One region of the uncultured Propionibacterium sp. genome, then DNA from elsewhere that is predicted to be linked to it. Evidence: riboswitches for the same ligand, from Rfam matches in the RefSeq annotation. Region 1 holds a riboswitch; the other holds the start of a gene.
What was found. A riboswitch is a leader RNA that binds a small molecule or an ion and turns the genes downstream of it on or off. The one in region 1 is predicted to bind FMN.
Positions count from the first base shown of each region.

Region 2: linked by a shared signal. The riboswitch ahead of ribD (bifunctional diaminohydroxyphosphoribosylaminopyrimidine deaminase/5-amino-6-(5-phosphoribosylamino)uracil reductase RibD) and the one ahead of R2N01_RS01540 (ABC transporter permease) in region 1 are both predicted to bind FMN.

Region 1 is NZ_CAUTOU010000002.1:131,526-145,940, forward strand. Features, by position in the region: gene R2N01_RS01490 (UDP-N-acetylglucosamine 1-carboxyvinyltransferase) at 1-648, shown strand, start outside; gene R2N01_RS01495 (PGPGW domain-containing protein) at 782-1,393, shown strand; gene R2N01_RS01500 (glycerophosphodiester phosphodiesterase family protein) at 1,411-2,208, shown strand; gene R2N01_RS01505 (RNA polymerase-binding protein RbpA) at 2,403-2,741, shown strand; gene R2N01_RS01510 (polyprenol monophosphomannose synthase) at 2,803-3,621, opposite strand; gene lnt (apolipoprotein N-acyltransferase) at 3,705-5,315, opposite strand; gene R2N01_RS01520 (Lrp/AsnC family transcriptional regulator) at 5,315-5,770, opposite strand; gene metW (methionine biosynthesis protein MetW) at 5,844-6,479, opposite strand; gene R2N01_RS01530 (homoserine O-acetyltransferase) at 6,479-7,648, opposite strand; gene R2N01_RS01535 (ABC transporter substrate-binding protein) at 7,791-8,795, opposite strand; gene R2N01_RS01540 (ABC transporter permease) at 8,792-9,706, opposite strand; FMN riboswitch at 9,804-9,923, opposite strand; gene R2N01_RS01545 (MFS transporter) at 10,157-11,746, opposite strand; gene R2N01_RS01550 (sugar kinase) at 11,862-12,968, opposite strand; gene R2N01_RS01555 (bifunctional 4-hydroxy-2-oxoglutarate aldolase/2-dehydro-3-deoxy-phosphogluconate aldolase) at 12,965-13,609, opposite strand; gene R2N01_RS01560 (IclR family transcriptional regulator) at 13,781-14,415, opposite strand, start outside.
Region 2 is NZ_CAUTOU010000001.1:24,745-39,159, reverse strand. Features, by position in the region: gene dusB (tRNA dihydrouridine synthase DusB) at 1-504, shown strand, start outside; gene R2N01_RS00195 (HD domain-containing protein) at 633-1,715, shown strand; gene R2N01_RS00190 (ABC transporter permease) at 1,759-2,517, opposite strand; gene R2N01_RS00185 (Rossmann-like domain-containing protein) at 2,586-3,338, shown strand; gene R2N01_RS00180 (GNAT family protein) at 3,401-3,976, opposite strand; FMN riboswitch at 4,098-4,220, shown strand; gene ribD (bifunctional diaminohydroxyphosphoribosylaminopyrimidine deaminase/5-amino-6-(5-phosphoribosylamino)uracil reductase RibD) at 4,376-5,425, shown strand; gene R2N01_RS00170 (riboflavin synthase) at 5,407-6,042, shown strand; gene R2N01_RS00165 (GTP cyclohydrolase II) at 6,039-6,680, shown strand; gene ribH (6,7-dimethyl-8-ribityllumazine synthase) at 6,692-7,198, shown strand; gene dnaG (DNA primase) at 7,267-9,141, shown strand; gene R2N01_RS00150 (sigma factor-like helix-turn-helix DNA-binding protein) at 9,254-9,994, shown strand; gene R2N01_RS00145 (hypothetical protein) at 10,018-10,527, shown strand; tRNA gene R2N01_RS00140 (tRNA-Asn) at 10,630-10,702, shown strand; gene R2N01_RS00135 (IclR family transcriptional regulator) at 10,786-11,553, opposite strand; gene R2N01_RS00130 (Na+/H+ antiporter NhaC family protein) at 11,607-12,305, shown strand; gene R2N01_RS00125 (enolase C-terminal domain-like protein) at 12,343-13,671, shown strand; partial or broken gene R2N01_RS11360 (NAD(P)-binding domain-containing protein) at 13,767-14,171, shown strand; gene R2N01_RS00115 (NAD-binding protein) at 14,233-14,415, shown strand, end outside.

The DNA of each region.
Region 1 (14,415 bases):
GAGGCCCCCAGCATGGATGTCTCGTACCAGATCAGCGAGGACCCGATCGAGGCCATGAGCCTCGTCACCGCTGCCGTCGTCACCGGCTCCGAGCTCACTGTCGAGCGCGCACCCATCGAGTTCCTCGAGATCGAGCTGGCGGTGCTCGGCGAGGAGATGGGCCTGGACTACTCCCTCGGTGAGGAGTACCGGTCCGGCAACGGCCTCACCCGTCTGACCGACATCACCGTGCACCCCAGCGAGTTGAAGGCTCCACCGGACAAGATCCACCCGATGCCGTTCCCCGGCCTGAACATCGACAATCTGCCGTTCTTCGCGGTCATCGCCGCGGCGGCCCACGGCCAGACGCAGATCCACGACTGGGTGTTCGAGAACCGGGCCATCCATCTGCTGCAGCTCTCGCAGCTCGGTGCCAGCGTGCAGCTGCTCGATCCGCATCGCCTCGTCATCACGGGGCCGACGCGTTGGCGCGGCCGCGACATGGTCTCACCGCCGGCCCTGCGCCCCGCCGTCTGCCTGTTCCTGGCGATGCTCGCGGCCAGGGGCGGCAGCGTCCTGCGCGACGTCTACGTCATCAACCGCGGCTACGAGGACCTGCCTACCAGGCTCAACGCCCTCGGCGCCCATGTGGAGCCCTTCTACGAGTGACCCGCGGCTGGCCGCCGCGGTCCGACGAGGGTCCGACCACGGGTGCATCCCCCGAGGGGCAGGGCCCCCGCACGGCCCCCAGGCGGACGCCGGGAATGCGCCATCGGCGTGTTCTTCTGGCACCATGGATGTCATGGGCGCAGCACAGGTCTTCGAGGGGCAGTCGCGGCAGCGGCTCCGCGCCGTCGGCCCGCGTGAGCTCCCCGCCGCAGCCGGGATCGGCGGGAGGATCGGGCGCACGTTGGCCTCGCTGCCCCGCATCGGCGAGCTCTCCGGGCACGCCGGTGGAGGCCTGACGGAGCCGCTGATCGCCAGCGGCATCCGGCCCGCCATGCACCGCTGGGAGATCCCCCGCCGCGAACGTTTCGCCTGGCGCGCCCGCATCCATGCCAATCCGGCCAGTTCTCTGACCTACCGCATCGGCGTCGGCGTCGTCGGTGCGCTGCTCCTCGTCCTGGCGGCGCTCACCGGCTGGCTGCCCGGTCCCGGCGGCATCCCGCTCTTTCTCATCGGCATGGCCGTCCTGGCCAGCGAGTTCCGCTGGGCCCACCGCATCACCGTCGGCGTCATGATGACCGTGCGTCGTGTCGAGTGCTGGTCCACGAGGGCCAAGGCGATCGGCGTCTGCGTCTTCGTCGCCCTCGCCGCCGTCCTCCTCTACGTGGTCCTGCTGTTCGTCGGCGTCCCCTCCTGGGCCCCCGGCTGGGCGGCCCGGCTGCTGTCCCGCGTTCCGGGTCTTCGCTGAGAGGCGCTGTCCGTACCGTGCGCGCCTCGATTCGCAATGCCAGCGAGTACGCGTACTTCGATGCGCCCTTCGCCGCGTTCGCCCATCGCGGTGGCTGGGACGGCAGTATCGGCGAGGAGCTCGAGAACTCCCTGCCGGCCTTCCAGCACGCGGTCAACGACCTGGGTTACCGCTACATCGAGACCGATGTGCGGGCCACGTCCGACGGCGAGCTGCTGGCCTTCCACGACGCGAGGCTCGACCCCGTCACCGACCGTGCGGGGGTCATCGCCGAGCTCGACTGGGGCCGGGTGCGGGCCGCCCGCATCGACGGTCGTGAACCGATCCCCACGATGGACGAGGTCTTCGAGGCACTGCCCGACACGCGCATCAACATCGACATCAAGGAGCCCAATGCCGTCCTGCCGCTCGTGCGGGCCATCCGCCGTCACAATGCCCACGCCAGGGTCTGCGTGGCCAGTTTCAGCCCCGGGAGGCTGGCGGCCTTCCGCAGGATCATGGGTCCGCGCGTGGCCGTCTCGGCGTCCCCGGGCGCTGTGGCCTGGTCGTCCTTCGTGCCCCTGCTCCCCCGTTTCGTGAACGCGGGCGTGCAGGCCTTCCAGGTCCCGGTGCGCCAGCGGATGGGGCCGGTCGGCGTCAAGGTGCTCACCCGCAACCTGCTGCGCACAGCCCGTGCCCGCGACATGCGTGTCCACGTCTGGACGATCGATGCCCCCGGCCAGATGCGCTCCCTGCTGGATGCCGGCGTCGACGGCATCGTCTCGAACCGGATCGACGAGTTGAAGGCCCTGTGCGTGGATCTTGATCTGTGGTGACGGGTTCCGCCCTCTCGGCGGCCGGCGTCCACGGATCGGGGCTTTAATGGGCGATGGCGGGTGAGTGCAGGGGGTACTCGTCCATGGAACAATGGTGATGAACAAATCGTTGAAACCGGCACGACATCATTGTCGCTGCACACGGGCGTTGCAGGGCCGCTCGTAAGGCTATGGACAACAAGAAGGAAAATGAGATGGCAGATCGAGCATTGCGCGGTATGGGCCTCGGGGCCAAGAGCTTCGAGGATGAGGAGGGCGTCGAGTTCGCCGCTCGCAGGGTCCTGGGCTTCGACTGCCCCAAGGGCCATCATTTCGACATCACGTTCTCGACTGAGGCGGATCTGCCGGCCGAGTGGGAGTGTCCGCGCTGCGGCGCCGTAGCAGCCCGCTCCGACGGCACCCAGCCCGAGGACAAGCAGGTCAAACCGCCTCGCACGCATTGGGACATGCTGCTGGAGCGCCGCTCGATCCCGGAGCTCGAGGAGTTGCTCGCAGAGCGCCTCGAGGTGGTGCGCAACACCCCGCACTACTGATCGTCGTCGATCAGCCGGGCCCTCCGCCGCTGGGCGCCCGCAGCGCCGGAGGGCCCGGGCGTCAGCGGGCCCGGTCGGCCTGGTCCTTCGGGTTGCCGAGCAGGGGCTTGATCCTGGCCGAGGCCTTTTCGGCGAGCTCCTTGACTTGGGCCGAGCGTTTCTCGTAGCCCCAGCCGGCCGTGCGGCGCAGGGCCTCGACGATGATCGAGCCGCTCATCTTCGACTCGCCCAGCCGGCGGTCGGGAAAGCTGATGGGGACCTCGGCGACCGTGCCGCCGCCCGCGATGACTCGGCGGGTGAGGTCGACCTGGAAGGTGTACCCCTTCGAGGCGATCGTGTCGAGGTCCATGGCCTCCAGCGCGCTGGCGCGGAAGGCGTTGAAGCCGCCCGTGCTGTCGCGCACGGGAAGATCCATCGCCGCCTGGATCCAGATGTTGGCCAGGCGCGAGAGCCACTCGCGCCTGAAGTCGTAGTCGACGACCTCCCCGCCGCGCATCCAGCGCGAGCCCTTCACCATGTCGGCGCTCTTCAGGGCGTCGAGCATGGCGGGCAGGAACTGCGGCTGGTGGGACCCGTCGGCATCCATCTCGACGAGCACGTCGTAGCCGTTCTCGAGGCCCCAGCGGAAGCCGGCGACGTAGGCGGGGGCCAGGCCCTCCTTGCCGGCGCGGTGCAGTACGTGAATGTGGTCGTCGGCCGCGGCCAGGCGATCGGCGACGGCGCCGGTGCCGTCCGGGGAGTTGTCGTCGGCGACCAGGGCGTCCGCAGTCGGTACGGCCTCGCGCAGCCGCTGGACGATGGGCCCCAGGTTCTCGGCCTCGTTGTAGGTGGGGATGATGACGAGCACTTTGTCCAAGGGCTCGCGCTTGCGGTCAACCATGACGCACTCCTCGTGCTGGAGAGGGCCCCTGCGGGCCGTCAGACATCGCGCTGCAGCGGTGGTGGCGCCGCAACGGGCCAAGCTTAGCGATCCCGGTCGCGTCCGGCCGCGCGCCCCACGGCCACTCCGGCGATCGCGCTGGTCGCCGCCAGAACCGCACCCACCAGTTCGAGGACGGGACCGGCCGTCATCGCCGGCGTGGTGCCGGACCGGATCGGCGTGATGAAGGAGCGTGCGTAGGCCGTGTCGGGGGTGCTGCGGGCGATGACTCTGCCGTCGGCGCCGATCATGCCCGAGTAGGAGCTGGTCGTCGACACGACGATCTCGCGGCGCATCTCCATGGCCCGGATGCGGGTGATGGTGAACTGCTGCAGCGGCTGCGCCGTGCCCGAGTAGGTGGCGTTGTTCGACTGGACGGTCATCACTTGGCCGCCGTAGCGCTCCGTGTCGTAGACGGTCGAGTCGAAGGCCAGCTCGTAGCAGATCATGTCGCCGACGCTCAGCCGGCGTCCGTCGTCCAGATCGCCCTCGATGACGCCGGGCTCCGCCCCCGGCACCGTCTGGCGCCCTACCTGCCGGGCCATCGGCACGAGCCTGAAGACGAGGTCCTTCATGGGCGTGTACTCGCCGAAGGGGACCGCATTGCGCTTGGCGTAGCGGTCGGTCTCGCCGTCGGCCGTCCACCACAGGGCCGTCGTCTGGCGCTCGTCGGTCCCCGGGCCGTCGGTCACGGCGCCGACCAGGATCGGGACACCGGCGATGGCCTGGGCCCGCTCGATCAGCTCGCGCGTCCGCTGGTCGCTGTTCGGGTCCATGTCGGTGGAGTTCTCCGGCCACAGCACCAGATCGGGCGCCGGGTCGATGCCCGTACGGGCACGGGCCATCGCCATGATCGTCTCGGAGACATGGTTGTTCGTCACCGAACGCGCGTAGCCCGATGTGCGCGGCCCGGCCGAGCCGTCGACATCGCCCTGGACGACGGCGATCGTCACCTCGCCCTGGTCGGGGTCCTGCACGGGGACGGCGCGGAGCGCTCCCCCGCCGGTGATGATCAGGGCGACCGGTACCAGGACCGCCGTGGTCCGTCCGAGCCGGTGGCCGGCGGCCCGGGCCGCGTCGACGGCGGCGAGCAGGCCGGTGCCGACGAGTGCGACGGCGAACCCCGTGCCGGCGGTGCCGAGCACCCACAGGTAGCCGCCGAGGGGCGCATCGGCTGTCGTGAAGCCGAGACGATCCCAGGCGAATCCCCCGAGCGGGAAGCGCTGGGCCCCCGCCTCGGCCGCGATCCACGCAGCGGCCGACCACACCGGCCACAGCCTCAGATACTGGGCGAAGTGCTGGAGTACGGCCGTCAGCACCACCCATAGGGCCAGGACCGGCACGAGCAGCAGCGGCAACCACCAGTCCACGACGTACTCGAAGCTGACCGTCATCGCGTACAGGACCAGGCCCGCGGCGAAGCCGGTCCATACGACCCGTCGCATGCGCGGCTGACGGGACAACCAGCACAGCAGGCCGACGCCGAGGGGCGCGGCGAACCACAGACCGTAGGGCTGGTAGGACGAGCCCAGAAGAGTCCCGGCCGCGAGGGACAGGAGGGTCGAGGCCCACCAGGGCGGAGCGGGTCCCGGACCGGTGCGGGGGGCGGCCAGCCGTGCGCTGACCGGGGCCGGTGGGTGTGGCGTGCCGCCCATCATCCCTCGGGCTCGTCGACGAGCGGCTTGTCGGCGAACATGGTGCGCAGTACGACGGTGGTCGAGGTGGTGATGGACTGGGCGAGGCGGATGCGGGTGAGCAGGTCGTCCAGCTCCTCGGGGGTGCCGACATCGGCCCGGCACAGGTAGCTGGCGTCACCGGCCACCGAGTAGCAGGCGGTGATCTCGGGCATCCGCTCGAGCAGCTCGACGATGCTGGAGTCGTCCGCCGACTGGCCGAGCGGTGTGATCTGGATGAAGGCGACCAGGGAGCGGCCGAGGACCCTGCCGTCGAGCCGGGCTCGGTAACCGGTGATGAGACCGCGTTGCTCGAGCCGCCTGACGCGCTGCTGTGCGGCGGACGTCGACAGGCCGGTCTCGCGACCGATGTCGGTGAAAGACATGCGTCCATCGCGGGTCAACAGCGCAAGAATCTTCTGATCAGTCGATTCCATGATCGTCATTTTGACAGAGTCTTCCCGGGCGAGTACGGGTGCCCGTATTCTGCACCGGACGACCGCCGGCCGGTCAGTCGCGGCGCGCCAGGACGTAGATCGCCGAGCCGGCGAGCAGATTCGCACCGTACTGCATGAGGCGCCCGCCGATGCGCGGCTGGCGTCCTTCCCCGTCCAGCGGGATGCGCTTGTCGACATTGAGCCCGCACTCGTCGAAGAACTCCTCGAGGGTGACCAGCGTCGTGTGATGCAGGTTCGGGGTGTCGTACCAGGTGTACGGCAGATCGTGGCTCTGCGGCATGCGGCCGCTCAGCAGGCGCAGGCGATGGCGCCAGAAGCCGAAGTTGGGCATGGTCACGATGAGGCGCCTGCCGATGCGGCGCATCTGCATGACGACCTCCTTCGGGCGGAGCACGGCCTGCAGCGTGCGCGAGAGGACGACGACGTCGAAGGAGTCGTCGCCGAACTCCCCCAGCTGGGTGTCGAGGTCGAGCTCGACCAGTGGCACTCCCCTGCTGATGGCCGCCATGACGGCGTCGGGATCGCGCTCGACGCCGGTGCCCGTGCAGTCCATGGCCCCGATCAGGTAGGCGAGCAGGTCGCCGTCGCCGCAGCCGAGGTCCAGGACGCGTTCGCCCTTGTCGACGAGCGCGGCAACCGATTGCAGGTCGTGACGCAGCAGACCCTGGGTCAGACGATCGGGTGGCATCAGCGGCGCCTCCCCAGTCGGCGGCGGCGGGTGCTCGGCCTGGGCATGGCCGGCTGTTCGAGGAAGGCGCGCACGGTGTCGAGGTAGGGGTCGATCCTCAGCAGGAAGGAGTCGTGACCCCATGGCGCGCTGATCTCGCGGAAGCTCACCGGCAGGCCGCGCGAGTGCAGCTGGCGGACGATCCGCCGTGAGTGGGCGGTGCCGAAGCGCCAGTCGGAGTCGAAGCTCATGACCAGGTATTTCAGGCCGCTCCCGGCCACCCTGTCCATGACGGTCGGGTCCGCGAACGGGTCGAAGTAGTCCATGACGCGGGTCAGGTACAGATAGCTGAGGGCGTCGAAGCGGTTCACGAAGACACTGCCCTGATGGTCGAGATAGCTTTCGACGGCGAAATCGACGCCGAAGCCGGGATGACGGGCGTCGTACTGCGGGCGGCGGGCGAATTTCTCCTCGAAGCCCTCCTCGCTCGTATAGGTGATGTGCGCCATCATGCGCGCCACGGCCAGCCCCACATCGGGGTTCGTCCCGTGGACGGCGAAGCGGCCGTCGTAGAAGTTCTCGTCGCGCATGATCGCTTCGCGGCCGACGGCGCTGAAGGCGATGTTCTGCGCGGTCAGGCGGCTGGAACTGGCCACGATGACGGCCTGCTCCGTGTCCTCGGGGTGGCTCAGCGACCAGTCGAGCACCTGCATGCCGCCGAGTGAGCCGCCGACGACCGCGTGCAGGTGGTCCACGCCGAGGGCCCGCACGAGCGCCCGGTGCACGGTGACGAAGTCGTGCATGTCGATCAGCGGGAAGCTCAGGCCGTAGGGCTCGCCGGTGGCCGGGTCGATGTCGGACGGGCCGGTCGTGCCCCGGCAGCCGCCGAGGATGTTCGAGGAGATGACGAACCAGCGGCTCGTGTCGATGGCCTTGCCGGGACCGATCATGGCGTCCCACCAGCCGGGATGGGCATCGCCCTCGTGCCAGAAGGCGGCGTGGGCGTCGCCGGTCAGGGCGTGGCAGATGTACACGGCGTTGTCGCGGGCCCTGTTCAGGGCGCCGTAGGTCTCGTAGGCGACGGTGACGTCCTCCAGACGACCGCCGCGTGCGAAGTCGAGCGGCCTGGCCCGGTCGAACAGCCGGGTCCGCTGCGTCTCGACGAGCGTCCTGGGCTCGGCCGATGTCATTGATCCACTCCTGAAGGACTCGGTTCGCGACTCCGGCGGACGGCGCGGGAATCGCGGCTCAACTCTAGTCGTGGGTGCGGCCGCATCCGTGCACCGTCCCGCGGGTGCGGCCGGGGTGCGCCCGTCCGTCCCCGGGCGGGGATCAGCCCAGCGAGGTGTACGCCGCCTGCGGATCGACGGTCTCGGCGGTGATGCCCTTGGCCGCCAGGAAGGCGCTCATGGCGTTCCAGGTCTCGGCGTCCTGCGCGCCGAAGTCGTCGCCGTACAGGGCGTTGGTGGCCTCGAGGGTCGCCTTGGCCTTCGCGCGCTGTTCATCGTCGGTCAGCGTGGTGACGTACCTCGCGGACAGTCCGACGGCCTCGTCCGGGTCCGAGGCGCAGTCGGCGGCGGCACGCTGGACGGCGTGCAGCAGCTTGACCAGGTCGGTGCCGTGCTCCGAGACGGTGCCGGCCATGGCGCCCAGGCCCAGGCCGACCAGCGGGGTGCCCGTGCTCGGAGCGATCCCGCGGACGCCGAAACCGGCCTGCTCGAACTGGACGGCGTCGTTGTTGGAGAAACCGACGACGGCGTCCACCTTGCCGGTCATGAGGGCGGACTGCTGGGTGAAGCCGATGGTCTGGATGTCGACGTCCTCCTGGCTCAGACCGGCCTCGTTGAGCAGGGCCAGCAGCGTGTACCAGGTCTCGCCGTACTTGCCGGGGACGCCGATCGGGCGACCTCTCAGGTCGGCCGGGGAGTCGATCCGGGAGTCGGCCGGGACGATGAGCTCGCCGGGATAGGTCTGGTAGACCGTGGCGAAATCGACGACATCGACGCCCGAGGCGCGGTTGACCATCATCTCGTCGCCGCCGGCGTAGACGACGTCCTCGGTGCCGGCCTGCAGAGCGCCGAGCAGGGACTCGGAGGCGCCGTGGTGGCGCAGCGTCACGGTGAGGCCCTCGTCCGCGAAGTAGCCCTTCTCGGCGGCCACGTAGAACGGCGAGAACTGGACGTCGGCCGTATAGGTCAGGCCGACGACGATCTTGTCACCGCCCGCGGAGGATCCGGGCGCAGCCGACGGGCCGGTGGAGCAGGCCGGGACGAGGAGCAGCAGGCCCAGGACCGGCAGCAGGGCCTGCCACAGGCGGCGGGAATGGGGAAGGATCATGCGATCAGCTCCTTGTCCTTGTCGGCGGTGCGGGCCCGCTCGGGCGGGAAGCCCGGGACGGGGCGCCGGCCGCCGGCGCCGGGTCCGGGGCCCTGCGCATCGGCCCCGGGGCTGGGGCCGGCCCCTCGGGGGCCGCGGTAGGGATCGGTGAGGTGCTCGACGAGCACGAGCGCCAGGTAGACGGCCGTGGCCAGGGCGCACAGCACGATGATCGTGGCGAACAGGCCGGCGGTGTCGGCGCTGGCGGACTCCTCCGAGACGATCGCGCCCAGGCCTTCGCCGCCCATGACGAACTCGCCGACGACGGCGCCGGTGATCGACAGGGTGAAGCCATTGCGGATGCCGGTGAGGATCGCCGTGCGGGCCATCGGAGCCTCGACATGGACGATCATGGGCAGCCCGGAGGCGCCGTCGAGCTCAGCGGCCTCGGTGATCTCGTCGTCGATGCCGCGAACGCCCAGAACGGTCGCCAGGACGAGCGGGAAGAAGACGAGCAGGGCGCACAGCAGGACGATCGGCACCAAGCCGTAGCCGACCCAGATGACCAGCAGCGGTGCGATCGCCACGGCCGGGATGGCCTGCGAGGCGGCCAGGTACGGGGAGAACGCGGCCTCGGCCGAACGGATGTGGGCGATCAGGTAGCCGATCGGCAGCGCGATGACGGTGGCGAGGGCGCAGCCCAGAACGGCCTCCCAGACCGTCACGAGCGTGCGGGCCAACAGGTCGCCGGTCCGCAGATCGGCCACCAGACGAGTGAGGACCCTGCCGGGCGCCGGAAGGAGAGCGGTCGGGACGGTGCCCGAGAGGGCGATGAGGTGCCAGGCGGTGAGCAGGACGAGAAGAACGGCCGCAGGTGCGCCGATGCGCACGACGAGCGGTGCTGCCGGTCGGTTCGCCTTGATCGTCCTCATCTGCTGCGCGTCTCCTGCCGCCTCGTTGCGACCGGGGCGCAGTCAGTGTACGCAGCGGTCGTGCGCGGCATGCGCCGTCACGGCCCCCTGCGAGCCTGCACGTGCTCTCCCATCCGGACTGTCACCGTCGGCATCGGAATTCCACCGATTCGGCCAGCAGAACTGGTTCGCGGGCTGTCACCGCCGGTTCGGGTTTGCACCGACCCCGGGCACGTTGATTGCTGGGAAGAACTATAGCCCTTGGCGCCATGACCCTGCCGGTCCTGTTGTCCGTGGACCGGGTCGATAACGCGCGGCCGCTCGCCCGTGGGCGGGTTCCGCACGGTGCCCGATTGTCCTCCCGATCCAAGAACGGCAGCCGCAGCGCCACCGCCTGCGGTGTGCGGGGCCCGCTGCCCGCATGCCGTTTCGGACGGGGACCCGCCGGGGCAAGGGCGGCGGTCAGGTGCATCAACTCTGCCCTGGGACGGTGCCGGCGGGCTGCCCGGCCGGCTCGGCGGCGGGCTCGGTCGGGGCGTGCATCGGGTACAGGGCGATGACCGCGATGGTCGCCATGGCGACGACACCGGCGCAGACGCCCAGGCCGAGGGCCATGCCGGAGGAGAAGGCCTCGCGCATGGCGATGAGCAGGTCGCCCATGCCGCCCAGCGCCATCGAGAAGGCCTCGCCGGCGGAGCTCAGCACCTTCTCGCGGGTGGCTTCGTCCAGGCCCGCGATCACCGCCCTGCCGGCGAGGCTGACCCGGTAGGTGGAGGCCAGCAGACTGCCGATGACGGCCACGCCGAGGGCGCTGCCCACCTGCATGAGCGCGCTGTTGGTGGCCGAGCCCGCGCCCTCCGAGCCGGGTGGCAGGGAGTCCATGACGGCCTGCGTGGCGGCGGGCAGGAGCACGCCGGCACCCAGGCCGAAGGCGCAGGCTCCGACGACCAGGTGCGAGTAGGCCATGGACGGGCCGGCTGCGGCCAGGCCGGTGAAACCGCCGGTGACCAGGAGGAGTCCGGCGACGACGGTGCGCTTGATGCCGATCGCGGTAAGTGCTTTCGGGGCGCTGACGGCGCCGACGAGCATGCAGGCCGCGACCGGCATGATCGCCAGCCCGGACTGCCACGGCGAAAAGGCCAGTACGTACTGCATGTACTGGGTCAGGACGAACAGGGCGCCTGCTCCCCCGCCGGTGACCAGGCCCGAGACCGAGACGGAGACGGCGAAGGGGCGGCGTTTGAACAGCGCCAGGTCCAGGAGCGGGGATGCGGTCTGCGCCTGGACCCAGACGAAGAGGCCGAGCACGACGAGTCCGATGACGGCGGCGCCGATGACGAGCGGGGAGGCGAGCCCGAGGCCGGGAGCGGAGATGACGGCCCAGCACAGTACCGACAGGCCGACGATCGAGGCGACCGTGCCGAGCCAGTCGACGCGTTCATCGCTCCGCTCCGGCGCGGTGCGCGGCAGCAGCCAGGTGCCCGCCAGGACGCAGGCCGCGGCCAGCGGCACGTTGATCAGGAAGATGGACGACCAGGTGAAACGTCCCAGCAGGGCGCCCGACAGCAGCGGGCCCACCGCGGCGCCGGCGCCATTCGCGCCGGACCAGATGGCGAAGGCCGTTGCCCGCTCTGCAGGGCGGCGGAAGAGCACGGAGACCTCGGCGAGCGTGGACGGCGTGAGGAGGGCGGCGCCGATGCCGGTGAGGGCCCTCGCCGCGACGAGCACGGCGGTGTCCCAGGCGAAACCGGCGGCGAGCGAACACGCGCCGAACAGGGCCACGCCCGTTATGAAGGTGCGTTTGCGCCCCCAGCGGTCGACGAGGCTGCCGGCCACCAGGAGGAAGCCCGCGTAGGTGAGCTGGTAGGCGTCCACGGTCCACTGCAGGGCGTCGTTGGTGGCGTGCAGCTCACGGGCCAGGGTGGGCAGGGCGACATTGAGGATCGTGTTGTCCATCGACGCCATGAGCAGCGCGATGGTGAGGGCGATGAGTCCCCACCACCGGCGCCTGTCGGCGCGGGCGTGCTCCGCGTGGGCCTGGGAGCTCTGGAGAGGACTCACTGAGGAATTTTCTCATCACGTGTCGGACGCGTGCACGAGACGCGCCGTGAGCCGCGCAGTGCCCTGCCCGGCGCGTCTCGTGCGGCCGCTGGCGGGAGTCGGGCGGCCCGCCGGTTCAGCGGTCGACGCGGGCGTTGCCGCCGCCGGCCAGGTTGAGCACCTCGGCCTTGGAGGCCATCGAGGTGTCGCCGGGGGTCGTCATGGCCAGCGCCCCATGGGCGGCGCCGTATTCGACGCAGGTCTGCAGGGGCTCGTCGTTCAGCAGGCCGTAGATGAGACCGGACGCGAAAGAGTCACCGCCGCCGACCCGATCGTGGATCTCCATGGCGTTGCGCTGGGTGGCCCGGACGAGGCCGTCCTGTGCGCTCCATGCGATGGCGCCCCAGTCGTTGCTGGAGGCCGAGCGTACGCCGCGCAGGGTGGTGGCGATGACCTTGAAGTTCGGGTAGACGGTCGCGACGCGGTCGATCATGGCGCTGAACTCGTCCACGGGCAACTCGGTGAGGTCCTCGTCCACGCCCTCGACCTGGAAGCCGAGGGCGGCGGTGAAGTCCTCCTCGTTGCCGATCATGACGTCCACGTACTCGGCGAGCTCGCGGTTGACCTCCTGGGCGCGGGTCCGGCCGCCGATGGCCCGCCACAGGCTCGGACGGTAGTTCAGGTCGTAGGAGACGATCGTGCCGGCCTCGTGGGCCGCCTTGACGACGTCAATGCACGTCCGGGCGGCCTGCTCGGACAGGGCGGCGTAGATGCCGCCGGTGTGCAGCCAGCGCACGCCGGCCCTGCCGAACAACCCGTCGAGGTCGAAATCGCCGGCCCCGGCCTGCGAGATGGCCGTAGCGCCGCGGTCGGAGACGCCGACCGAGCCGCGCACGCCGAAGCCGCGCTCTGTGAAGTTCAGGCCGTTGCGGACCGTGCGGCCCACGCCGTCGCCGGGGGCCCAGAGGATGTTCGAGGTGTCGACGCCGCCGGCCTCGATGAGCTCTTCGACCAGGTGACCGATCTCGTTGTCGACCAGACTGGTCAGGACGGTGGACCGCAGGCCGAAGACCTTGCGCAGGCCCCGGACGACGTTGTACTCGCCGCCGCCCTCCCAGACGCGGAAGGCACGGGCGGTGCGGATGCGGCCCTCGCCCGGGTCGAGGCGCAGCATGACCTCGCCGAGGCCGGCGGCGTCGAAGGCGCACTGGTTGGCGGGGCGGAGGGTGATACCGGCGGTCATCGTCGTCCTCCCCGGCGGTTCTCGACAGCGGCGACGGCCTCGGCGACGAGTCCGGTGACCCGGTCGAACTCGCCGGCGTCGACGAGTCCGGGCGGGACCATCCAGGAACCGCCGACTGCGGGGACGCAGTCGAGGGCGAGGTACTCGCCGATGTTGGCGGCATTGACGCCGCCGGTGGGGACGAACCGCATCTGCGGGAACGGGGCGGACAGGGCCTTGATGGTCCCGGGGCCGCCGCAGGCGCCGGCCGGGAAGAACTTGACGGTGTCGAGTCCGGAATTGACGGCGGCGGTCATGTCGGAAGGAGTGGCGGCGCCGGGCAGGACGGGGACGCCGAGCCCGAGGCACTCGTCGATGACCGCCTGGTTGTAGCCGGGGCTGACGATGAAGACTGCCCCGGCGTCGAGGGCGCGGTGCACCTGCTCGACGTCGAGAACGGTGCCGGCGCCGATGAGGATGTCGCCCCGATCGGCCATCGCCCGGATGGATTCGGCGGCCGCATCGGTGCGGAAGGTCACCTCGGCGATGGGCAGACCGCCGTCGACGAGGGCCTGGGCGAGACCGTCGGCCTTGTCGGAGCTGCCGAGGGCGATGACGGGAATGATCCTGTGGGCCGTGATGACGGCCAGGTCCACGGGCATGGAGGAGACCCCTTTCGATGCATGGAGGATCGGGTCCTTCGCTCGATTCATGTTTCTGCAAGTGAAATATATAGTTTGTTCCGAGAAACATCTAGAGCATACGTCCAGAGGGGCCGCTGACGGCTCCCGGGGTGCGCCGGGGGACGGACCGTGCCGCGAAGCGGGACCGGCTCAGCGGCGCAGTTCAGGCAGGTTGATGCCGCTCGGCAGCAACGGCGGGACGACGCTCGAGACGGCCTCGAGCAACTCCGCCCGACGCTCGGCGGTGAAAGAGGAGGCGAAGGTCGTCACGCTCATCGCCCCGACGGGCTGGCCAGCGCGCAGAAGGGCCACACCGAAGCAGGCGATGCCCGGCTCGTACTCCTCCACCTCGAAGGAATAACCGTGCCTGCGGGCGAACCCGATCATCTCCCACAGGTGCTCGGTCCGGGGCGGCCCGTCGGCTGGGGCGTAGGCGCTGAGCTGCTGGCGCCCGACCCCCGTGAAGGCCAGGATCGATCTTCCCAGCGCAGTGTTCGCGGCGGGCACCGCACGACCGATGTCGGACCGCACGCGGATGATGCGCGAAGGCTCGACCTTGTCGAGGTAGATGACTTTGTCGCCCCGCATCACACCGAGATGGACGAGTTCATCGGTCTCGCGCGAGAGGGCGACGATGACCGGGTGCATGCTCCAGACCAGGGCGTCGCCCTCGAAGTACCTGGACGACAGTGTCAAGGCGGCCGGGCCGAGTGAGTAGTTGCCGGTCTCGACGTCCTGCTGGATGTAGCCGCGCCCGCGCATCGTCGTGAGCGCGCGATAGGCGG
Region 2 (14,415 bases), on a different contig from region 1:
GACGCACTGGACATGATGGAACGGACCGGTTGCGCCGGCGTCGAGGTCGGCCGCGGCTGCCTCGGGCGCCCCTGGTTGTTCGCCGACCTGGCCGCGGCGATGTCCGGTGGCCGGCGCCTGACCCTGCCCGCGCTCGGCGAGATCTGCCGGATCGTGCGCCGCCACGGCGAACTGCTGGCCCGCCAGATGGGCGAGCGGCACGGCCTCACCGATCTGCGCAAGCACATGACCTGGTACTTCAAGGGCTTCCCCGTCGGCGGCGAGCTGCGCCACGCGCTCGGCATGATCGACTCCTTCGAGCGCCTCGACGAGCTGCTGGCCGTCCTCGTCGACAAGGCCGGTGCCGACTGCCCCTACCCGATCCGGGAACTGGGCCGGCCTCGCGGACGCCAGGGCTCGCCGCGTCGCAAGGTGGTCATGCCGGTAGGCTGGCTGGACGACCGCGACGGGCGCGACCTCGACCTGTCCGACGCCGAGCTCGGGTACTCCGGGAGGGCGGCCTGAGTCCTCCGCGCGCCTGGTGGGCGGCGGCCACCGCCATACTGGAGACCATGACGAGCAGCAGTGAACGCACCGGTCCCGACGGTCGCGGGTTGGGCCCCACCGCGCGGTCCAGGGCCTGGGCGCGGACCATGAGCGGTCATGAGCACCGGATCGACGGTGATGGCCTCGTACGCCCGCACCGGGACTCCCATCTGCTCATCGGCCGCGGTGAACCCGTAGGGCGGCTGGCCCGCGAGGAACTCGAGGCCGCTACGCTGCGCGAGGGGGCGGCCCGCTCCCACGGGGCGGGCGACAGGGCCCGCCCCGAGGAGCCCGACGTCGAACGCACCTGCTTCGAGCGCGACCACGATCGCATCGTCCACTCCACCAGTTTCCGGCGCCTGGCCGGCAAGACGCAGGTCGTCGTCTACCCCACCGATCATCAGCGCACCCGCCTGACCCACGCGATCGAGGTCGCCCAGGTGGCCACGTCCATCGCCCGCGGCGTCGGGGCGAATGTGACGCTGGCCGACGCCATCGCCCTGGGCCACGACTGCGGGCACGGTCCCGGCGGGCATGCCTCCGAGGAGGCCTTCGACGCCTTCCTGCCCGGGGGCTTCGATCATGGTCCATGGGGCGCCCGGGTCGCCCTGTCCGGGCTCAACCTGTGCGCCGAGACCCTCGACGGCATCGCGAACCACTCGTGGTCGAGTCCCGCCCCGTCCACCGTTGAGGGCGAGATCGTCAGCTGGGCCGATCGCATCGGCTACTGCGCTCACGACCTGGAGGACGCCATCCGCGCCGGCATCGTGGCCCCCGGGGAGGTGCCCGACCGGATCGTCGACGTCATCGGCCTGTCGCTGCGCGACCAGCTGTCGACGCTCATCGGCTCCGTGATCTCCACCACCTGCCGTACCGGTGCCGTCGGCATGGACGCCCGCACGGCCGGAGCGCTTACCGCCCTGCGCAGGTTCAACTACGAGCAGATCTACACGCGTTCCGAGTCGCTGGCCCAGTCGCACACGATGGTCGAGGTGCTGCAGCAGCTCGTCTCCTACTACGCCGAGCACCCGGCCGAGCTGCCGCCCGAGCACTGCGACCGCGATGACCCGACGCGCAGCGCCGTCACCTATGTCGCGGGCATGACCGATCGCTTCGCCTTCGACTGCGCCGAGCGCCTGCTCGGCTGGGAGGCGGCCCGGTTGCCGCGAGGCATCGGGCACGGGGCCTGAGAGGGCCGTCCCGCTCCGACGGGTCGAGCCGGCGCCCGGCCCCTCAGGGGTGCAGCGCCCCGGCCAGGTCCCCCGGCAGCAGCTTCGCCCCGGTGATCAGCATGTTCATCACGAGCACCGTCGTGGACTCGCCGGCGAGGATGCCGATGATCACGAGCACCTGCGCGGCACCGGCCTGAAGCGCCGTGCCACCGCCGAGCATGACGCCGATGAAGGCGCCCGGCAGCGTCACCAGGCCCGCCGTGCGCGTCCTGTCGAGTGTCGGCATCAGGGACTCGCCCGCGATGGAGCGCACGACCATCCCGATCGCGTCGGTCCGGGCGAACCCGAGGGCGAGGGCAGCCTCGAAGATCTCGTGATTCTCGCGCAGGGCGGCGAAGACCCGCCGCCCGTTCAGCGTGTGGGCACTCATCACATTGCCGATGATGATCGAGCCGATCGGCACGAGCGAGGCCCCGTTGAGCGGGGCGGCGCCGGTTGCGAAGACGACCGCCAGCACGGGAAGCACTCCCGCCGCGATCGACAGCGTCGACCAGGCCCAGGCCCGTCTGGCGCCGACGCGGCCCGTCGTCGTCCATACGGCGATGGCGAACATGGCGATGACGAACAGCGCAGCCGCCCACAGCCTGGTGACGGCCGCCACGACGACGAACGAGACGATGAACAGCTGGACGGCGGCGCGCACAGCTGCCAGCGGCACCGATCTGAGGAAGCTGAAGTGGCCCGCCCAGGCGGCCAGCATCGTGAGGGCGACGAGCAGGACCAGCGCGACGGCCAGCTGCAGGCTCGGGTTGATGGACATGTCTGCATTGTCCGCCCGCACGGCCCCGGGCGACGGCGCCGCGTTCGATCAGGATAGCCTCCTTCACTATGGGGCGCCTGGATGGACGGGACGAGGACGCGTTGACGATGCCTGGCGCATGGCGTGTCCACGAGGACCTCATCGCCGAGATCCCTCGGGACGCGATGGTCGAGACGGCGGACGTCGGCGTCCGGCGGACCCGGGTGGTGAACTCCGCCGGGGGCGGCGGGGTGGCCTGGACGATGAACCAGCGATCCCGGCCAGAGGTCTTCGAGGGGGCCGTGCTCGACGGGCTGCCGCTGCGCACCGCGGCCGGTCTCGTCCGCAGCTGGAACCTCGCCGAGGCCTCGATCGGCCAGGCCGCCATCAACTCCTGGTACTCGCATCCCGAGTCGGCCGCCGAGAAGGGCTTCGCCGCGACGGGGGAGGGCCTCGTCCGGCGGCGGGTCTTCGACCCCTTCGCGCGGGCTGTCGACGGCGGGCGGGTGGCCGTCGTCGGGCACTTCGGTTTCGCCCGGAAGGCGCTGGGACGGGCCGGCGAGTACTACTGCCTGGAACGCGTCCCCCAGCCGGGCGACCACCCCGACGCCGCCTGCGAGTACATCCTGCCCGAGTGCGACTACGTGTTCATCTCGGGGTCGAGCTTCGTCAACAAGACCGCGCCGCGGCTGCTGGAGCCGTCGCGCCGGGCTCGCACCGTGCTCGTCGGCCCCTCCACGCCCCTGCTCCGATGCTCTTCGAGCGCGGCGTCAACACCATTACCGGCTTTGTCGTCACCGACCCGCACCTGCTCGATCGGGCTCTGGCGGGCGTCGTCATGAAGGCCATGGTCGAGGTCGGCCACCGCGTCCACCGGGACCGCCCCGGCTCCTGACGCCCGGGCTCAGCCGTCTGGCGGCAGGCCCAGGCGCGCACGGAGCCCGCCGCGCACGCGCGGCCAGTCGTCATCGGTGATCGAGAAGACCCGGGTGTCGACGGGCTCGCCGTGCGGGCCGCGCCGGAATGCCCGCGCCACCCCCTCCTCGGTCGCGCCGAGCGCGGCGATCGCCCGCGCGGAGCGCGCATTGCGCGCATCGCAGCGCAGGCCCACGCGCTGCACGCCGTGGACCGTGAAGGCGTACTCGAGCAGCAGGTACTTGCACGACGGATTCACCGCCGTGCCCTGGGCCGCCGGGAGATAGAACGTCGAGCCGAGCTCCAGGCGCAGCGGCAGGCGCATGTCGTAGAAGCAGGTGCGGCCCACGAGCTCGCCCCGGTGCTCGACGCTGAAGACCACCGTGGCGGGGTCGGCGATCTTCTCCTCGTAGGCGCGGGCGAAATCCTGCGGGCTCGCGGGGAAGGGCGTGGCCATGCCGGCCCACATCCGCTCGTCGAGCAGCGGCTGGAGGTCCGCGCCGTCCCGCGCCCGCGCCGGGCGCAGACGCACCTCGCCCAGCTCCATGTGGATGTCGTGCTGCACAGCGCCTCCTCCGTCCCGGTCGGACCAACCCTAGGCCAGGGCGGCGGCGCCCGGTCGTGGCCGTGCCGCCCGCCGGGCGGTCCGTGCCCGGCCCGACGACGGTGGTGGCATACTGGCCCTTGTCATGTCCCGGGGACGGTGGAACTCCGTACCGGCGGTGAGAGTCCGCGAACCGGCCAGTGGGCCGGCCGACCTGGTGGAACTCCAGGACCGACAGTCAGAGTCTGGAGGGGAGGCGCATGACGCCGGCGCGGCGCGCGATCGCCGGCCGCCGATCACCTCCCGTCGACATCCCACGGCCCCGGGCGAGGAAGCCTGGGAGGGGGACCGATGAGCCCGCAGACGGACCGGGGTGCCGGGCAGGCGCGTCCCACCGTGACGCCGCTCGAGGCGCAGGCCATGGATCTGGCGCTGCAGGCCGCCGCCGAGGGCGTCCGCGGCGCCAATCCCCTCGTCGGAGCGGCCGTCGTCAGTCACGGGCGCGTCGTCGCCGTCGGCCACCACCGGGGGGCGGGCACCCCGCACGCCGAGATCGACGCCCTGGCCGCCGCGCGCAGGGCGGGGCAGGACGTGCGTGGCGCCACCGCCGTCGTCACCCTCGAACCGTGCAATCACACCGGGCTCACCGGACCCTGCTCCCAGGCGCTCATCGACGCCGGGGTATCCCGGGTCGTCTACGCCATGGCCGATCCGCATGCGGTCGCCGCGGGCGGGGCGGCCAGGCTCCGCGGCGCGGGCGTGGAGACCGTCGAGGGGCTCATGGCCGAGTCCTCCCGCGAACTCAACGAGCGCTGGCTGCTCGCCACGGCCCAGGGACGGCCGTACGTGACGGCCAAGATCGCCCAGAGCCTCGACGGGTGCATCGCCGCGGCGGACGGCACGAGCCGGTGGATCACCGGTGAGACGGCCCGTCGGTCCGGCCACGACCTGCGCGCCCGGGCGGATGCGATCCTCGTCGGCACCGGAACGGTACTCGCCGACGACCCCAGACTCACCGCTCGCGACGATGACGGCGCGCTGCTCGAGCGCCAGCCCTTGCACGTCGTCATGGGCATGCGCCCCGTCCCCGCCGGTGCCGCGCTGCGCGAGGGCCGCTGGGTGCAGATCGCCGGCCATGACCCGGTCGGGGTGCTCGCCGAACTCGCCGGCACGGGGATCGGGCACGTCCTGGTCGAGGGCGGCCCGTCGATCACCAGTGCCTTCATCGGCGCCGACCTGGTGGACACCCTCGTCGTCCACCAGGCGCCGCTCATGCTCGGCCCCGGGGCCAGGGCCGCCGGAGCCCTGCGTGTCGGCACGCTCGGCGAGGCCGTCCGGTGGCGGCTGGACGGGCCCGTCCGCACCCTCGGGGAGGACCTCGAGATCACCCTCCGACCCGCGTCCCGCCGCTCAGCGGATGGCCGGAGGACCACCGACCCGCAAGGAGGAGCATGTTCACCGGAATCGTGACTGGACTGGGAACCGTCGCCGAGCTCGACCCCGGCGCGGCCCCCGGCATCGCGCGCCTGGTCGTCGACGCCCACGGCGTCGCCGACGACCTGCCCGCCGGCGGCTCGCTGGCCGTCAACGGCGCCTGCCTGACCTCGATCGCCGACCCCGCCCATCCCGGTATGTTCGTCGCCGAGCTCATGGGCGAGACCATGAACCGCACCAACCTGGGCCGGCTGGGCCCCGGCGATGTCGTCGATCTGGAGCGCTGCGTGCCCGCCGACGGGCGCTTGGACGGCCACGTCGTCCAGGGGCACGTGGATGGCGCCGGCCGTGTGCTGTCGATCGTCCAGCAGGGCGCCTGGACGGCGCTGCGCGTCGGCGTCCCGGCGCGCCTGAGCCCGCAGATCGCGGAGAAGGGCGCAATCGCCGTGGACGGCGTCTCGCTCACCGTCACCGCGGTCAGCGCCCCCGGCGACGAGGACGGCTGGTTCGAGGTCGGTCTCATCCCCAGCACCCTCACCGGGACCCGCCTCGGCGGGCTGCGCGCGGGTGACCTGGTGAACATCGAGACCGACGTCCTCGCCAAGTACGTGGACCGCCTCATGGCCTTCGCGGCCGCCGGGGGCCACGAGTGAGCGCCCAGGGGATGGATCGAGCGCTCGACGAGGCCGCCGTCCATGAGATCGAACCGGGGGTGGAGTGCACCGACCCCGTCACGCTGCCCACCCGGTGGGGCCCCTTCACCGTCCGGTGCTGGCGCATCGACGGCATCGAGCACATGAGCCTGGTCGTCCCGGTGCCCGACGGGGGCGTCCCGCTCGTGCGCGTGCACTCCGAATGCCTTACCGGCGACGTATTCGGCTCGCACCGTTGCGACTGCGGCGAACAGCTCCACGCCGCCATGGGCATGGTCGCCGACCGGGGAGGCGCCATCGTCTACCTGCGCGATCAGGAAGGACGGGGCGTCGGCCTGTTCAACAAGCTCCGCGCCTACCGGCTCCAGGAGCAGGGAGCCGACACCGTGGCGGCCAACGAGCTGCTCGGGCTGCCCGCCGAGGCGCGCAGCTACGAGTCGGCCGCCACGATCCTGCGGGGGATCGGCATGACGAGCATCAGGCTGCTCACCAACAATCCCGCGAAGGCCGTCGGCCTGCGCGCCGCGGGCATCGAGGTGGTCGCCCTGGAGCCCGACCAGGTGCGGGCCCGGCCCGAGAACATCGGCTATCTGCGTACCAAACGCGACCGCATGAACCATCTGCTGGACCTGGACTGAAGGAGGAACCCATGACCCGCACCGACGGGGCCCCGGCCAACGCCATCGACCTTCCCGCCCTCACCGCCGACGCCGGCCGGCACGGAGACGGACGACCCGTGAGCGTCGCCATCGTCGCCGCCAGCTGGTACGGCGAGATCATGGACGGCCTCATCGGAGGCGCCATCCGGGCCTGCGCCGACGCCGGGATCACGCCCGACCTGGTACGGGTGCCCGGCAGCTTCGAGCTGCCGCTCGGCACCCAGGCGGCCCTGCGCGACCACGACGCCGCCGTCGCCCTCGGTGTCGTCGTGCGCGGCGGCACCCCGCACTTCGACTACGTCTGCGACGCCGCCACGGCCGGTCTCACCAGGGTCGGGCTGGACGCCGGCAAGCCCGTCGGCTTCGGCCTGCTGACCTGCGCGAGCGTCGAACAGGCGCGCGATCGCGCCGGACTGCCCGGGTCGGCGAAGGACCACGGCTACGAGGCCGCCGTCGCGGCGCTGCGCATGGTCGTCGTCACCGAGGGACGCGGTTGAGACGATTGCGGGCCCGTACGCGGCCTCGGCCGGTTCGGCCGGACTCGCCGGACGCATAGAATTCGGGCATGGCCGGACGCATCAACGACGAAGACATCGCCCTGGTCAGGGAACGCGCCCGGATCGATGACGTCGTCGGGTCCTATGTGGCGCTGCGCAACGCCGGCGGGGGCTCGCTCAAGGGCCTGTGCCCCTTCCACGACGAGAAGACCCCGAGCTTCCAGGTGACTCCTGCACGCGGCCTGTTCTACTGCTTCGGCTGCGGCGAGGGCGGCGATGTCATCACCTTCATGCAGAAGGTCGACAATCTCTCCTTCACCGAGGCCGTCCAGGTCCTGGCCGACAAGACCGGCGTTCAGTTGCGCGTCGTCGACGACGGCCGGCCCTCGATGCCGCCCGGCCAGCGCGTGCGCATCATGGAGGCCAATCGGATCGCCGCCGACTTCTTCGCGGCCCAGCTGGCCGCCCCCGAGGCCATCGAGGCCCGCCGCATGCTCGACGGCCGTGGCTTCGACCGCGCCGCGGCCCAGCTGTTCGGCGTCGGCTACGCGCCCAAGGACGGCCGGGTCCTGCACCGGCACCTGAACAGGGCCGGTTTCCGCGATGACGAGCTCGTCCGCGCCGGCCTCATCCGCGAGCACGGGGGCTGGGACTACTTCCAGGGCCGCGTCATCTGGCCCATCAAGGACTCCGGACGCTCCGTGCTCGGTTTCGGCGCCCGCCGCCTGTACGAAGACGACCGCCTGCCCGCCAAGTACATCAACACGCCCGAGACGCCCGTCTACAAGAAGTCCCACGTCCTGTACGGGCTCGACCTGGCCCGCCAGAACATCGGCAAGAAGCTGCAGGCCGTCGTCATGGAGGGCTACACCGACGTGATGAGCGCCCACCTGGCCGGCGTCGACACGGCGGTGGCCGTCTGCGGCACCGCCTTCGGCGAGGACCACGCCCGCCTGCTGCAGCGCCTCATGGGCAACTCCGACGTCACCCGTGGCGAGATCGTCTTCACCTTCGACGGGGACCGGGCCGGCCAGGCCGCCGCCCTGAAGGTCTACAGGCTCGACCGTTCCTTCACCGCGCAGACCTACGTGGCGGTCGAGCCGAGCGGTCTGGACCCGTGCGATCTGCGCATGGCCCAAGGCGATGCGGCCGTGCGCGAGCTCATCGGGCGTCGCGAACCCCTGTACCGGTACGTCATGGCCCGCACGATCGACGGCTACGACCTCGATCGCGCCGACGGCCGGGTCGGCGCCGTACGCGCAGCGGTCGGCATGGTCGCCTCGATCCGCGACTCCTCGCTGGTCGAGGAGTACATCCACGACCTCTCGCGCTTGGTGGGCATGGACCCCGACGAGGTGCGCCGGATCGTCAGCCGCGAGCGCGGCCGCGGGCCCCGCAGACCCGAGCCCGAGCGCGCACCGGCCCGCATCGTCGAGCCCGAGCCGGACACGCCCATGCCGGTCGGCCTGCCCTGGCCGGATCCGCAGGACCACCGTCTGGACGTCGAGCGCGGCACGCTCCAGCTCATGCTGCAGCGCCCGACCCTGTTCGACAGCGCCTGGAACGGCGTGAGCGCCGAGGACTTCACCCACCCGGCCATGCGCGCGGTCTTCGAGGCCATCGCGGAGACCGGCTACCAACCGCAGGGCTGGGCCGAGCAGGTCCAGGCGGCCACGCCCGATCCCACGGCCCGCCAGCTCGAGGTCGCCCTGCTCGTGGAACCGCTGCTGAGCGAGGAACCCACTGAGCGCTATGCCGCCGCGTACACCTCGAAGCTGCGCATGCTCACCACGATGCGGCGCATAGCCGACCTGAAGTCGCGCCTGCAGCGCACCAATCCCGTGAGCGACCAGGCCGGATACGACGAGATGTTCGCCCGGATGCTGGCCCTCGAGATCGACCGCAAGCAGCTCGCCGAGGCCAGTATCGGCTTCCTCGAGTGAGCCGTTAGCACGGCCGGGCGCTCCTGCGGGGCTCTCCACAGGAACCGGTGTTGTCCGTTCCCCGGTGTCCACAGCGCTGGAGGCGGTCGCGCCGTGCCGCCAGGCTTGGGCCATGGATGCCATCGAAATCATCACGGACGAACCGAACCGGCTCACAGCCGACCAGGAGATCGCCCTGGCGAAGGCCATCGAGGCCGGGCTCTACGCCCGGCACTGCCTGGCCGGGGGCCTGTGGGCGGCGGGCGCCACTACTGCCGAGCTGGAGTTGATCGCCGAACAGGGCGAGCGTGCCCTTCTCGTCTTCTGGCGGGCGAACACGGCCATGGTGCGGCGCATCGCGCGCAAGTGGGACAAGCCCGGCGTGGCCGAGCTCGAGGAGCTCGTCGCCGAAGGCGGCGCTGCCCTGGTCGAGGCCATCCACCGCTGGGACTGGCGCCGCGGCGCCCGGTTCAGCACACTGGCCTGGCTGATCGTCTCCCAGCGCGTCGGTTCCATCGGCGCCCAGCAGCACAGCGCGGGCATGGGCGGGCGTTCGCTCGTCAGGCGGCTGGCCGCCGCCCCCGGCGGCGAGGCGGTGCGTCTGAGCTCCCTGTGGACGAGCAGGCCCGACACCGGTGAGAACCTCGCCGCCGACCGTCGCGACGAGCAGGGCGCCGGCGTCGACTGGCTCGACGCGCTGCCGGGCGACGAGAGGCGCGTGCTCGTCATGGCCTTCGGCCTGGACGGTCGTGAGCCCCGGACACTCGCCCAGATGAGCCGCAGCATGGGTGTCAGCGTGGCCAGTGTGGCGCGCACCAAGCGGCGGGCTCTGGAACGGGGGAGGCGACTCGCCGTACAGGCCCTGGCCGCATGAACCCCTCCGGCCACAATGGGTGCATGCGAATGATCAGACGCGATGCCGCCTCGCCCTCGCGCGAGGAGCTCAGGGGCCTGCGCGGACTGCGGGGGAGGACCCCTCACGTCATCGCCTCCGGGCGGGGCGAGGGGATCGTCGCGGTGGTCCTCCGCGATGCCTTCGCCCTCCGGCGCGAGGGGCACTGGAGCCAGGTGGGCTGGCAGGACATCCAGCACGGCTCCTGGGACGGGGGCGACGGCCGTCTGTCATGGACGCTCGTCGACGGTGCACAGGACTCCGCAGTGCTGACCGACGCGGGTCGGCTGCCCGGGGCCTTCATGGAGCGCGTGCAGGCCTCGATCCTCGTCCAGGAGAGGATCGAGGCGCCCGGAGGGGGATCGGTGGTGCTCAGCGGGCGGCGCAACCCGGCCGGTACCGGCGAGATCATGTGGATGGCCGAGCCGTCGGCCCGCGTGGACATGACCGATCCGGCAGTGCGGGAGTTCATCGTCAACCAGAGCGGGCGCTTGGCCGATGAGTTCGGCCTGTAGAGGAGCGCCGGCCGGGCCCGATTTTTCTTTCTGCCCCGAAGCTGGTAGCGTTCTTCCACGCGCCAAGCGCTCGACGCGGTCAGGCACCAAGCGCGCGGCCGGTCCCCTGTAGCTCAATTGGCAGAGCATCTGACTGTTAATCAGAGGGTTACTGGTTCGAGTCCAGTCGGGGGAGCCGCGGTCCCATCAGGCCCCTGCCCATTCGGGTGGGGTCTTCTCGCGTCTCGGACCGGGGCGGTGCCACAGCGGCCTACGGGTCTACGGGCGCAGTGGAGCCTGGCTGACGGCTCGCTCGACGGCCATGCGCATCGCCGCAACGATCTCGGCCTGACGCTCCTGGGTTGCGCGTGAGACGGGCAGGGAGCAGGAGATCGCGTCGGTCACGGGCGCGGCATAGGGCAGAGCGAATGCGATGCACCGCAGGCCGATCGTGCTCTCCTCGTCGTCGACGGCGTATCCGCGCGAGCGGGTCCTCCTCATCTCCTGCGCGAACTCCCGGGCATCCGTGATGGACCGCGGGGTAAGCCGTTCGAACGAGACCGGGATGAGCTCGGGGCGTTCGGCGAGAAGCGCTTTGCCGAGCCCCGTTGCGGTGGCGGGCATCCGGCGCCCGACGCGGGAGTACGTCCGGATGTCCTGGCGAGACTCCTGGGTGACGAGATAGACGACGTGGTGGGAATCGATGCGCCCGAGGTGGAAGGTCTCGTCGAAGCGGGTGGCGAGATCGGTCAGGAGCGGGCGGACGATCCTCACGTGAGGGTCGGCGTCGATGTACGAGGTGCCCGCGGTGAGGGCGCGGATGCCCAGGGAGTACCCCTCCGGAGGGCTTGCCTGGACCCATCCCCGCGCCTGCAGCGTCCTGATGATCGCATACACGGAGGACCGGGGCGCGTCCAGAGCCTGGGCTATCTCGTTGAGCCGTGGCGGGCGCGCCTGACGGCCCGCGAGGAACTCGAGGAGCTCGATCGTCCGGCCTGCGGACTTCACGTCACGAACGCCGCCCGCTGCGTCGGGGGTGCTCGTCATGGGAAGTCCTTTCACCGGTGAGAATCCGTTGCCGCAGCGGCCCCGAGGGCCTCGTGAGCGAGAAGGAGTTCACGGACGAGACCATGCCGGGATTCGGGGTCTCGCTCGGCATCACGGCCCTGCCCGTCGTCCTCATCGCGGGCTCGGCGATCTTCGAGCTGTGGCTCGGCGAGGACCACGTCGTCACGAAGGTGTTCGCCGCGATCGGCGACGCCCCCGTCGCCCTCCTCATCGGCCTCGTCGTCGCCGTCTGTTATTTCGCCCTGGTGCGCAAGGTGCCACTGGACACGCTCATGGGCTCGTGCAGCGCCTCCATCAAGTCCATCGCGATGATCATCTTCATCATCGGCGCGGGTGGCGCCTTCAAGCAGGTCCTCCAAGCGGGCGGCATCTCCGACTACATCGTCGAGATGACGGGGGGATGGAACGTCTCCCCGATCATTCTCGCCTGGGCCATCGCGGCCCTCATGCGCGTCGCTCTCGGATCGGCGTCGGCGGCCGTGGTCGCCGCCGCGGGCATAGCCCAGCCCCTGGTGGCGAGCGGCGCTGCCAGCCCGGAGCTCATGGTCCTCGCCACCGCATGCGGCTCCGTCATCGCCTCCCACCTCAACGACCCGGGATTCTGGATGTTCAAGGAGTTCCTCAACCTCTCGGTCAAGGACACGCTCAAGGTGCGCACCACCTATACGACGGTGCTCGCCCTTCTCGGCCTCGGCGGCTGCCTGCTCCTGGGTCTCTTCATCACCGCGTGACCCGGGCGCCCGTCAATTATCCCGGAGAGGATGACCAGTGAAGACTCCCACCATCGTCAGGGCCGATGTCTACCCGGTTGCCGGCCGCGACTCGATGCTCCTCAACCTCGCCGGCGTCCACCAGCCCCTCTTCACCCGCAACGTCGTAGTCCTCACCGACTCGGAGGGCCGCCTCGGCCTCGGCGAGGTCCCGGGCGCCGAGCGCATCACGGCGGCGATCCGCGACGGCTTCGAGGCCGTTCTCGGCGAACCCGTCACGGGATACAAGCGGATCCTGCGCAGCGTCGCGCAGATCGTGACCGGACGCGACGGCGCCGACATCTTCTGGACCTTCGAGCGCACCGCGGTCCATGCCGTGACGGCGATCGAGGCGGCTCTGCTGGACCTGTTCGGCCAGTTCACGGGTCTGCCCGTGGCCGAGCTCCTCGGCGACGGGCAACAGCGCGACGAGGTCCGGGTCCTCGGCTACCTCTTCTACGTCGCCGATTCCGGCCGGGCGGACCTCGGCTATCTGCGCGAGGACGACAGCGGCTGCCCGTGGTACCGGATCCGCCACGAGGAGGCGCTGACGCCCGAGGCGATCGTCCGGCAGGGGGAGGCCGCCCAGGAGAAGTACGGTTTCCAGGACTTCAAGCTCAAGGGCGGGGTGCTCAGGCCCGAGGAGGAGATCGGGGCGGTCCTCGCGCTCAAGGAGCGCTTCCCGTCCGCGCGCATCACCCTCGACCCCAACGGCTGCTGGTCCCTGGATGAATCGGTACGGCTGTGCAAGCCGCTCCTCGGGGTGCTCGCCTACGCCGAGGACCCCTGCGGGGCCGAGGACGGGTTCTCCGGACGCGAGGTACTCGCGGAGTTCCGCCGGGCGACCGGGCTGCCCACTGCCACGAACATGGTCGACACCGACTGGCGCCAGATGACCCACTCGATAGCGCTTCAGGCGGTCTCGATACCGCTGGCCGATCCGCACTTCTGGACGATGCAGGGCTCGGTGCGGGTTGCCCAGCTGTGCCACGACATGGGGCTCACCTGGGGCTGCCACTCCAACAACCACTTCGACATCTCCCTGGCCATGGCCGTCCAGTGCGGCGCTGCGGCCCCGGGCGAGTACAACGCCTTCGACACCCACTGGATCTGGCAGGAGGGTGTCGAGCGCCTGACGCTCGCGCCCCCACTCATCGAGAACGGCACGGTGCACCTCCCCGGAACCCCCGGTCTGGGCGTCGAGCCGGACATGGAGCGGATCGGCGCCGCCCACGAGCTGTACCGGGAGAAGGTGGCGGGGCCCGGGGCCCGCGACGACTCCATCGGCATGCAGTACCTCATCCCCGGCTGGGCCTTCGACCCGAAGAAACCGGCCCTCGTCCGGTGAGGTGATCGGGTGAAGAGGCGTCTTGCCGGTGAGGCCCGGTCCGACCGGCCCATTGCGCGAGTTCCTCGCGGGGCCGGTGGACCAGGCGGATTCGGATGGCTGAAGATCGATTCAAGACAATTCAAGGAGAGAACTCTATGAAGATCGGTTTCATCGGACTGGGCATCATGGGCCGCCCGATGGCCAGGAACCTCGTCGAGGCAGGCCATGAGCTCTATGTGAACGACCATCACCAGGAGTCGATCGATGATCTCGCATCGCTCGGGGCCGTCCCCGTCGCGAACGCCGGGCAGGCCGCGGCCGCGGCCGAGCTCGTCATCACGATGCTCCCGAATTCCCCGCAGGTGAAGGAGGCCGCCCTGGGGAGGGGCGGCATCGTCGAGGGGGCCCATGAAGGGCTCGTCTACGTCGACATGTCCTCCATCGCCCCGCTCGTGTCCCGCGAGGTGCACGACGGAATGGCCAGGGCGGGCATCGCCATGCTCGACGCGCCGGTCTCCGGCGGCGAGCCGAAAGCGATCGACGGGACGATGTCGGTCATGGTCGGCGGCGACCGGGGCGGTGTTCGACAGGGTCGCGCCGGTCATCGACGCGATGGCGGGCGACGTCACCTACGTCGGCGGCATCGGCGCCGGCAATATCGCCAAGCTCGCGAACCAGGCCATCGTCGCGGTCAACATCGCCGTCTGTGCCGAGGCCTTCACCCTAGCGCAGAAGGCCGGGGTCGACCCCGAGGCCGTGTAC